DNA from 3 places in the Streptomyces sp. NPDC058052 genome. Region 2 is predicted to be linked to each of the others. Evidence: riboswitches for the same ligand, from Rfam matches in the RefSeq annotation. Region 2 holds a riboswitch; each other region holds the start of a gene.
What was found. Region 2 has a riboswitch for thiamine pyrophosphate ahead of thiO (glycine oxidase ThiO). Riboswitches for the same ligand answer to the same signal wherever they lie in the genome.
Positions count from the first base shown of each region.

Region 1: another riboswitch for thiamine pyrophosphate. It lies ahead of ACFVU3_RS02185 (thiamine ABC transporter substrate binding subunit); the one in region 2 lies ahead of thiO (glycine oxidase ThiO).
Region 3: another riboswitch for thiamine pyrophosphate. It lies ahead of thiC (phosphomethylpyrimidine synthase ThiC); the one in region 2 lies ahead of thiO (glycine oxidase ThiO).

Region 1 is NZ_JBHVRX010000001.1:440,166-443,433, reverse strand. It holds gene ACFVU3_RS02185 (thiamine ABC transporter substrate binding subunit) at 28-1,113, opposite strand; TPP riboswitch at 1,195-1,304, opposite strand; gene rlmN (23S rRNA (adenine(2503)-C(2))-methyltransferase RlmN) at 1,334-2,446, opposite strand; gene ACFVU3_RS02175 (phosphatidate cytidylyltransferase) at 2,689-3,268, opposite strand, start outside.
Region 2 is NZ_JBHVRX010000009.1:171,695-174,962, reverse strand. It holds gene thiS (sulfur carrier protein ThiS) at 1-118, opposite strand, end outside; gene thiO (glycine oxidase ThiO) at 115-1,305, opposite strand; TPP riboswitch at 1,303-1,416, opposite strand; gene ACFVU3_RS15530 (NAD(P)/FAD-dependent oxidoreductase) at 1,500-2,723, shown strand; gene ACFVU3_RS15525 (Rv2175c family DNA-binding protein) at 2,925-3,268, shown strand, end outside.
Region 3 is NZ_JBHVRX010000033.1:21,778-25,045, reverse strand. It holds gene ACFVU3_RS32590 (hypothetical protein) at 1-249, shown strand, start outside; gene thiC (phosphomethylpyrimidine synthase ThiC) at 313-2,100, opposite strand; TPP riboswitch at 2,095-2,233, opposite strand; gene ACFVU3_RS32580 (YibE/F family protein) at 2,272-3,268, shown strand, end outside.

The DNA of each region.
Region 1 (3,268 bases), on a different contig from region 2:
GCGCCGCGCTCCCCCTGCGGTCACGCCTCACTTGAGGAGCGACGACCACTGCTGGATCCACGCCTCACGCTTCTCGGCGATCTTCTCCGGCGCCATCGTCCGCGGCTTCTCGACGACCACGCCGTGCCGCGTGAACAGCTCCGGCAGGACCGCGTCCTTCGCCACCGGGTTCACGAACATCTGGAGCGGCATGTCCTCCTGGAACTTCTTCGAGATCAGGAAGTCGATGAGCGCCTTGCCGCCCTCGGGGTTCTTCGCCCCGTGCAGCAGGCCCGCGAACTCGATCTGCCGGAAGCAGGTGCCGGTGGACACCCCGGTGGGCGCCTCCTTCGGCTGCGGCTCCGCGTACAGCACCTCGACCGGCGGGCTGGAGGCGTAGGAGACGACCAGCGGACGGTCGCCCTTGGCCTCCTTGCCGCCGGCCGAGCCGGAGAACTCCTGGTTGTAGGCGAGCTCCCAGCTGTCGACGGTCTTCACGCCGTTGGCCTTCAGCTTCGACCAGTAGTCCTGCCAGCCGTCGTCGCCGTACTGCGCGACCGTACCGAGGAGGAAGCCGAGGCCCGGGGAGGACCGCTCCGGGTTCTCCACCACGAGCAGGTCCTTGTACTCCGGCTTCGCCAGGTCGTCGAAGGTCTGCGGCGGCGCCAGCTTCTTGTCCGCGAAGTACTTCTTGTCGTAGTTCACGCAGATGTCGCCGGTGTCGATCGGCGTGACGCGCTTGTCGAGCCGGAAGGTCTCCGGGATCCGGTCCAGGCCCTTCGCCTCGTACGTCTCGAAGATGCCGTTGTCGAGGGCGCGGGAGAGCAGCGTGTTGTCGACGCCGAAGAAGACGTCGCCCTGCGGGGACCCCTTGGTGAGGATCTCCTTGTTGACGGCCTCGCCCGCGTCGCCGGCCTTCAGCACCTTCACGGTGAAGCCGGTCTGCTTCGTGAACTCCGCCAGCACCTCCTTGGAGGCGTTGAAGGAGTCGTGGCTCACCAGGGTCACGGACTTCGGCGCGGGCGTCCCGGTCTTGCCCGCGGCCCCGCGGATGTCCTCGGTGGAGCAGGCGGCGAGGCTCGTGACGCCGAACGCCGCGGCCAGCGCGACGGCGGCTGCCTTCTTGGTGTGCATGTGTTGTCCTCCTGGGTGGGACCAGGAAGAGACGCGGCCCTGCCCGCGTCCGGGAGACCGGACGCGGGCAGGGCGCAACAGCTCGAGTTACGACCGAACTTCCTACCCAGAATGACCTGGGCGAGGTTCAGAGGGTCTGCGGTCTACGGTTACCGCACTCTCAGCGCTGTGGCGCTCCCCTGTCGGAATATGCAGGTGTGTTCGAGCACAGGGTACAAGGTCAGCGTTCGGAGGCCGCGAGCTGTCCACAGGCACCGTCGATCTCCTGGCCCCGGGTGTCGCGGACGGTCACCGGCACGCCATGGCGGGCGATCGCGTCGACGAACGCCTTCTCGTCCTCCGGGCGGGAGGCGGTCCACTTCGAGCCCGGCGTCGGATTCAGCGGGATGAGGTTGACGTGCACCCGCTTGCCCTTCAGCAGCTTGCCCAGCAGGTCACCGCGCCACGCCTGGTCGTTGATGTCCCGGATGAGGGCGTACTCGATGGAGATCCGGCGGCCGGACTTCTCCGCGTACTCCCAGGCCGCGTCCAGCACCTCCCGCACCTTCCAGCGCGTGTTCACCGGCACCAGCGTGTCCCGCAGCTCGTCGTCGGGGGCGTGCAGCGAGACCGCGAGCCGGCACTTGAAGCCCTCGTCGGCGAAGCGGAGCATGGCCGGCACCAGACCCACCGTGGACACGGTGATGCCGCGCTGGGAAAGCCCCAGGCCGTCCGGCTCGGGGTCGGTCAGCCGGCGGATGGCTCCGACGACCCGCTTGTAGTTGGCGAGCGGCTCGCCCATGCCCATGAAGACGATGTTCGACAGCCGCGCGGGCCCGCCGGGCACCTCGCCGTCACGCAGCGCGCGCATGCCGTCGACGATCTGGTGCACGATCTCGGCGGTCGACAGGTTCCGGTCGAGACCGGCCTGACCGGTCGCGCAGAACGGACAGTTCATGCCGCAGCCGGCCTGCGAGGAGATGCACATCGTCACCCGGTCCGGGTAGCGCATGAGCACCGACTCGACGAGCGTGCCGTCGTGCAGCCGCCACAGCGTCTTGCGGGTGGTGTCGTCGTCGCACGAGATGTGCCGCACCACCGACATCAGGTCGGGCAGCAGCTCACCGGCGAGCTTCTCCCGCGCGGCGGCCGGGATGTCGGTCCACGCGGCGGGGTCGTGCGCGTACCGGGAGAAGTAGTGCGTCGACAGCTGCTTCGCGCGGAAGGGCTTCTCGCCGATCGCGGCGACGGCCTCCTTCCGCTCGGCGGGCGTCAGGTCGGCGAGGTGCCGCGGCGGCTTCTTGGCTCCGCGCGGGGCGACGAAAGTGAGTTCTCCGGGGGCCGGACGAGCCACGGCGGCGTCTCTCCTCAAACAGGCACGAGGTCGGACGTCCCGCGACGGCGGGGAGCGCGGCACGGCGGTGCCGGAGCGACCTCACTGGACCGTCCCCGCGGTGGCGAGGACGACGAAAGGGCCCGGGGCGCACGCCCCGAGCCCTTCCAGAGTACCCGCTGTCCGTCAACCCGTTCCGACGAAGAGCTCCGGCGGCCGGCCGGCCGTCCGGTGCCGCCGGAAGGCGCCGCCGCCGTGACCGCTCAGCCCGTGCCCACGAACAGCGCCAGCAGCAGCCACACCACGGGCGCCGTCGGCAGGAGCGAGTCCAGCCGGTCCATGATGCCGCCGTGACCGGGGAGCAGCGTCCCCATGTCCTTGATGCCGAGGTCCCGCTTGATCATCGACTCGCCGAGGTCGCCGAGCGTCGCGCTCGCCGCCACCGCCAGGCCGAGGATCAGACCCTGCCACCAGGAGCCGTCGTCGATGAGGAACTGCATGCACAGCGCGCCGGCCGCCATCGCGAAGGCCACCGCGCCGAACAGCCCCTCGCGGGTCTTGCCGGGGCTGATCCGCGGCGCCAGCTTGTGCTTGCCGAACCGCCAGCCGACCGCGTACGCCCCGGTGTCGCTGACCACCGTGAGCAGCAGGAAGGTCAGCACCCGCCCCGGCCCGTCGTCGGCGGTCAGCAGCATCGCCACGAACGTCGCCAGGAACGGCACGTAGAACGCGGCGAAGACGCCCGCCGTGACGTCCTTCAGATACCCCTCGGGGGGTTCCGTCATCCGCCAGACGAGCACCGCGAGCGCCGTCAGGGCCATCGCGACCCAGGCGCCCTCGGGG
Region 2 (3,268 bases):
CCGTCTCGTTGACGGCGGCGGCGACCCCGGAGGGGGCGGTGGTGAGACCGGCGACCAGGGAGGCCAGGGAGACGGGGGCGGCGAGCGCGCGCGGCTCGCCGTTCACGGACACGTTCATGCGGGCTGCTCCTGACGTACGGAGAGAGCGGTGGGGAAGCGGCGGGGGGAGAAGGGGCGCGCCTCGTCGGGGAGGACGCCGGTGGCGAGCGCCTCCGCCATGACATCGCCGGTGACGGGGGTGAGGAGGATCCCGTTGCGGTAGTGGCCGGTGGCCAGGTGGAGGCCCGGCAGGGCGCTCGGCCCGAGGAGGGGCGCGTTGTCGGGGGAGCCGGGGCGCAGCCCGGCGAGGGTCTCGGTGAGCGGCAGCTCGGTGAGGCCGGGGACCAGCTCGTGGGCGTCGCGCAGCAGCTCGTACACCCCGCCGGCGGTCACCGTGGTGTCCCAGCCCAGCTCCTCGCTGGTGGCGCCGACGACCAGCTCGCCGTTCTCGCGCGGCACCAGGTAGACGTGACTGCCGCGGACCACGGCCCGCACGGTGCGGGAGAGGAAGGGGGCGTACGGGGCGGGGATCCGCAGCCGCAGGACCTGGCCCTTCACCGGGCGGACCGGCGGCAGGACCGCGGCGGGCACGCCGGCGAGGCGGCCGCTGAGGCTGCCGGCGGCGAGGACGGTCTGGCCGGCGGCGAGCTCGGTGCCGTCGCCGAGGACGACTCCCCGCGCCCGGTCGCGGACCACGACGAGCCGTTCGGCGACGGCCCGGTGGAAGACCACCCCGGCCCGTTCGCAGGCGGTGAGCAGCGCGGCGGCGAGCCGGCGCGGGTCCACCTGGTGGTCGCCGTCCACCCGCAGCCCGCCGCGCACCCCGGGCGCGAGCATGGGTTCGAGGCGGCGGCACTCGCGGCCCGTCAGCCATTCGGAGGCGAGTCCGCAGCGCGTCTGGAGGGCGTGGAGTTCGCGCAGGTGGGCCCGGTCGTCGGCGTCGAGCGCGACGGCGAGGGTGCCGCAGGCGCGGTAGCCGACGCCGTGGCCGGCCGCCTCCTCCAGTTCGGCGACGAAGGCGGGGTAGCGCGCGGCGGAGGCGAGGTTGAGCCCGAGCAGGGTCTCCTCGCCGTAGTGCAGTTCGGTGACGGCGGCGAGCATGCCGGCCGCGACCCGCGCGGCGCCGTCCCCTGGTCCGGGGTCGACGACCGCGACGCTCAGCCCGCGCAGGGCCGCCCGCCAGGCGGTGACGAGGCCGATGACGCCGCCCCCGACCACGAGGACGTCGGTGGGCCGACCGCTGTCGGTTCCTTCGGAAGAACGCATGGGCGTTCCCGCCCCTCCCTTCGCCGGCATGACCCGGATCAGGTTCGTACGGTCGGAGGCCGGCCAGCCTCCCTCTCAGCCCGGTGCGTCCGGGCTCCCGCGAGTGGTGTGTGCCCGCCACCCTAGCCCCCGCCGCCGGAGCGCCGCAGGGGACCTCTCTTTCTGACGTGCCGTCAGATGCGTAAGGTGGACGGGTGAGCGAGCAGAAGCAGACCCAGCGGCACGTCGTGATCGTCGGTGCGGGGATGGCGGGCGTCCAGACCGCCGTCGCCCTGCGCGAGCAGGGCTTCGAGGGCCCCGTCACCCTCATCGGCGCCGAACCCCACCAGCCCTACGACCGGCCCCCGCTCTCCAAGGCCGTCCTCCTCGGCAAGGCCGAGCACTCCGCCTTCGACGTCGACTTCGAGTCCCTCGGCGTCGACCTCCGCCTCGGCCTCGACGTCACCGGACTGCGGCCCGCCGAGCGCGAACTCGTCACCGAGGAGGGGCGCTTCCCGTACGACACCCTCGTCCTCGCCACCGGCGCCCACCCGCTCACCCTCCCCGGCACCGAGGGCGTCCCCGGCGTCCACCTGCTGCGCACCCTCGACGACGCCGTCCGCCTCGGCCCCGTCCTCGCCGGCGGCGGCTCCGTCGTCGTGGTCGGCGCCGGCTGGATCGGCGCCGAGTTCGCCACCGCCGCCCGCGAGGCCGGCTGCGCCGTCACCGTCGTCGAGGCCGCCCCCCTGCCGCTCGCCGGAGCCCTGCCCGCCGAGGTCACCACCGCCATGGCCGGGTGGTACGCCGAGAGCGGCGCCGAACTCCTCACCCACGCGCGCGTGGACACCGTCCGGCCCGGCGTCGTCGTCCTCGCCGACGGCCGCGAGCTCCCCGCCGACGCCGTCGTCGTCGGCATCGGCGCCCGCCCCGCCACCGACTGGCTCGCCGGCTCCGGCATCGCCCTCGACCCGAGCGGCGCCGTCACCGCCGACGACCGGCTCCGCACCTCCCTGCCCGACGTGTACGCGGTCGGCGACTGCGCCTCCTTCCCCTCCGCCCGCTACGGGGAGCGGCTCCTCGTCCACCACTGGGACAACGCCCTCCAGGGCCCCCGCACGGTCGCCGCCTGCGTCACCGGCGTCGAGGGCGCCGAGCCGGAGCCGTACGACCCCGTCCCGTACTTCTGGTCCGAGCAGTTCGGCCGTTTCGTCCAGTACGCCGGCCACCACTCCGGCGCCGACACCCTGGTCCGCCGCGGCGACTCCTCCGGCGCCTCCTGGTCGGTGCTCTGGCTGCGCGACGGGGTGCCGGTCGCCCTGCTCGCCGTCGGCCGACCCCGCGACCTCGCCCAGGGGCGCAAGCTCATCGAGGCCGGCACCCCCGTCGACCCCGAGCGCGCCGCGGACCCGACCGTCCCGCTGAAGTCCGCCGTCCGGTAGTGCCTGTCCGGAAAGCGACGCCGGGCGGGATCCTCCGGGCGGGCCCCGGGCGCGCGGACTCCGGCCGGCTGCCCTCCCCGCGCCGCCCGGACGGCGCAAGGGCCCCCGGACGGGCGCACGGGGGCCCCGCGTCCCCCCGGACGGAGGCGGCCCGGGCGGGCCCGACTACCGACTGTCGGTCCCGGATGGCAGGCTTGTCCCGTGACCGAGATTGACGCAAACATCGATGCTCTCGTCCCCGCCTGGCTCTACCTCCCCGACATCGCGGAGATGCTCGACGTCGAGGTGACGCGCGTGCGGCAGCTGGTGAAGGAGGGCCAGCTGATCGCCGTGCGCCGCGGAGAGAACAACGCGCTCCAGGTGCCGGCCGCCTTCATCCAGGACGACAAGGTCGTCAAGGGCCTCGCCGGCACCCTGACGCTCCTCAGGGACGACGGCTTCTCCGACGAGGAGATGCTGGAGTGGCTCTTCACCCCGGACCCGAGCCTGCCCGGCACCCCCGCGCAGGCCCTGGGCGAGAATCGCGGCACGGAGGTGAAGCGCCG
Region 3 (3,268 bases), on a different contig from region 2:
GCGGCGCTCGGCACCACCCTGCTCACCGCGGGTCTGGTCTTCGGCGCCCTCGCCGCCGCCGGCCTCCTCTGCGCGGGCGCCGGACTCCTCGTCACCGCCCTGCGCAACAGCCCCGCCGAGACCGAGGCCCCCGACGACGAACTCACCCGTGCCCGCGCCGCCTGGCGCCACGCCCTCCTGGAACGCGGCGTCGTCCCCTTCCTCCAGGCCGCCCTCACCGCCACCGCCCCACCGCCCCGGGACCCCTGACGCACCCCGGCCCGCGATCCCCCCGTGGACCGCGGGCCGGGGTGGGTCTCGTACGGCCGACCGCTACTCGGCCAGCGGCAGGTAGACGCGGTTGCCGGAGGCGGCGAACTCCGCCGACTTCTCGGCCATGCCGGCCTCGATCTCCTCCTTCTTCAGGTCTCCACCGTGCTCGCGGCGGATGTCCTGGGAGATCTTCATCGAGCAGAACTTCGGGCCGCACATCGAGCAGAAGTGGGCGGTCTTCGCGGGCTCCGCGGGAAGCGTCTCGTCGTGGAACTCGCGGGCGGTGTCCGGGTCGAGGGCCAGGTTGAACTGGTCCTCCCAGCGGAACTCGAAGCGCGCGTCGGAGAGGGCGTCGTCCCACTCCTGGGCGCCCGGGTGCCCCTTGGCCAGGTCCGCCGCGTGCGCCGCGATCTTGTACGTGATGACGCCGGTCTTCACGTCGTCGCGGTTCGGCAGGCCGAGGTGCTCCTTGGGCGTCACGTAGCAGAGCATCGCCGTGCCCCACCAGGCGATCATCGCGGCGCCGATGCCGGAGGTGATGTGGTCGTAGGCGGGCGCGACGTCCGTGGTCAGCGGGCCGAGCGTGTAGAACGGCGCCTCTTCGCAGATCTCCTGCTGGAGGTCGATGTTCTCCTTGATCTTGTGCATCGGGACGTGGCCCGGGCCCTCGATCATCGTCTGCACGTTGTGGCGCTTGGCGATCGTGTTGAGCTCGCCGAGCGTCTTCAGCTCCGCGAACTGCGCCGCGTCGTTGGCGTCCGCGATCGAGCCGGGGCGCAGGCCGTCGCCGAGCGAGTACGTGACGTCGTACGCGGCGAGGATCTCGCAGAGCTCCTCGAAGTTCGTGTAGAGGAAGTTCTCCTTGTGGTGCGCGAGACACCAGGCGGCCATGATCGAGCCGCCGCGCGAGACGATGCCGGTCTTGCGGCGCGCGGTGAGCGGCACGTACGGCAGGAGCACGCCGGCGTGCACGGTCATGTAGTCCACGCCCTGCTCGGCCTGCTCGATGACCGTGTCCTTGTAGATCTCCCAGGTCAGGTCCTCGGCGCGGCCGTCGACCTTCTCCAGCGCCTGGTAGAGCGGGACGGTGCCGATGGGCACGGGGGAGTTGCGCAGCACCCACTCGCGGGTGGTGTGGATGTTGCGGCCGGTGGACAGGTCCATGACCGTGTCGGCGCCCCAGCGGGTCGCCCAGGTCATCTTCTCCACCTCCTCCTCGATGGAGGAGGTCACCGCGGAGTTGCCGATGTTGGCGTTGACCTTCACCAGGAACCGCTTGCCAATGATCATCGGCTCGATCTCCGGGTGGTTGACGTTGGCCGGCAGCACGGCGCGGCCCGCCGCGATCTCCTCGCGGACGACCTCGGGGGAGACGTTCTCCCGGATCGCCACGTACTCCATCTCCGGGGTGATCTCGCCCCGGCGGGCGTACGCGAGCTGGGTCACGGCCTGTCCGTCGCGGCCCCGGCGGGGCAGCCGCGGGCGGCCGGGGAAGACCGCGTCGAGGTTCTTGAGCCCGCCGCCGCGCGGCGAGGTGTGCTTGATGCCGTCGTCCTCGGGACGGACCGGGCGGCCCGCGTACTCCTCGGTGTCGCCGCGCGCGATGATCCAGTTCTCGCGCAGCGGGAGGAGGCCCCGGCGGACGTCGGTGTCGACGGCGGGGTCGGTGTACGGACCGGACGTGTCGTACAGCGTGACGTCCTTGCCGTTGGTGAGGTGCACCTGACGCACCGGCACCCGGATGTCGGGGCGGGAGCCCTCGACGTACCCCTTGTGCCAGCCCGGCGTGCGCTCGCCGTTCGGGTCCTTCTGGTCGGAGGCAGGCGTGCGTGCATCCTGAATGGTCATGAGACCGAATCTCCCTACGCCGGCATTACCCGGTAACAGGTTCGGCGGTCGGCGCAGCCTCCTCCCGTACGTGTCCGCGTACGGTGATCAGCGCCCTCTCAGCCCGGTGCTCCGAGCTCCCGCGTGTGCAAAGGTGTCACCACGCTAGCGCCCTCCCGGGCGTGCTGAACAGTGGGCCCCCGCCGTTCTTGCGATGATCGGTCGGTGACTTCCTCGCAGCAGACCCCCGATCCGCACGGCCACGAGCACGGCCACGAGCACGGGCACGGCTCCGGCCACGGCGCTGGTCACGGCTCCGGCCACGGCCACGATCCGGGGCACGGCCCCGGCCACGGGCACGGTCACAGCCACAGTCACGGGCCCGCCGCACCCGTCTCCCGCCATCTGCGCCGGGTCATCGCGGCCGTCCTCATCCCCTTCGCCACCGCCGTGGTCGTCGGTCTCGTGGTGCTCTGGCCGGGCGGCACGCCCGCGCACGAGCGGACCGGGGTCGGCTTCGACCGGCAGACCGAGCAGGGCAAGGTCGTCGCGGTCGAGCAGGTGGACTGCGAGGACGTGAACGCGGCACAGGTGCCGCCGACCGGAGACACCTCCACCCCGCAGGGCCGCGAGGCGGTCAACGGGCAGCAGGGGCAGTGCGAGAAGGCGACGATCGAGGTCACGAGCGGTCCCGACAAGGGCCGGCAGTTCACCGAGATCGTGCAGCCGGACGCCCCGCGCCAACTGGACGAGGGCCAGGGCGTGGTGGTCGCCTACGCGCCCGACGCCCCGAAGGACCTGCAGTATTCGGTCACGGACGTGAACCGCAAGGTGCCGATGGCGGTGCTCGCCGGCATCTTCGCGCTCGTGGTGGTGCTCGTCGGGCGGATGCGGGGCGTGATGGCACTGATCGCGCTCGCGGTGAGCTTCCTGGTGCTGACGCTCTTCATCCTGCCCGCGATCCTGGAGGGGTCGAACCCGCTGGTCGTGGCGGTGGTCGGATCGAGCGCGATCATGCTTCTCGCGCTCTACATGTGCCACGGGCTCTCGGCCCGCACCTCGGTCGCCGTCCTGGGCACGCTGATCTCGCTGCTGCTGATCGGTCTGCTCGGGTCCTTCTTCATCGGCTGGGCCTCGCTCAGCGGCAACACCGACGACTACACCGGGCTCATCCACGGCCTCTACCCGG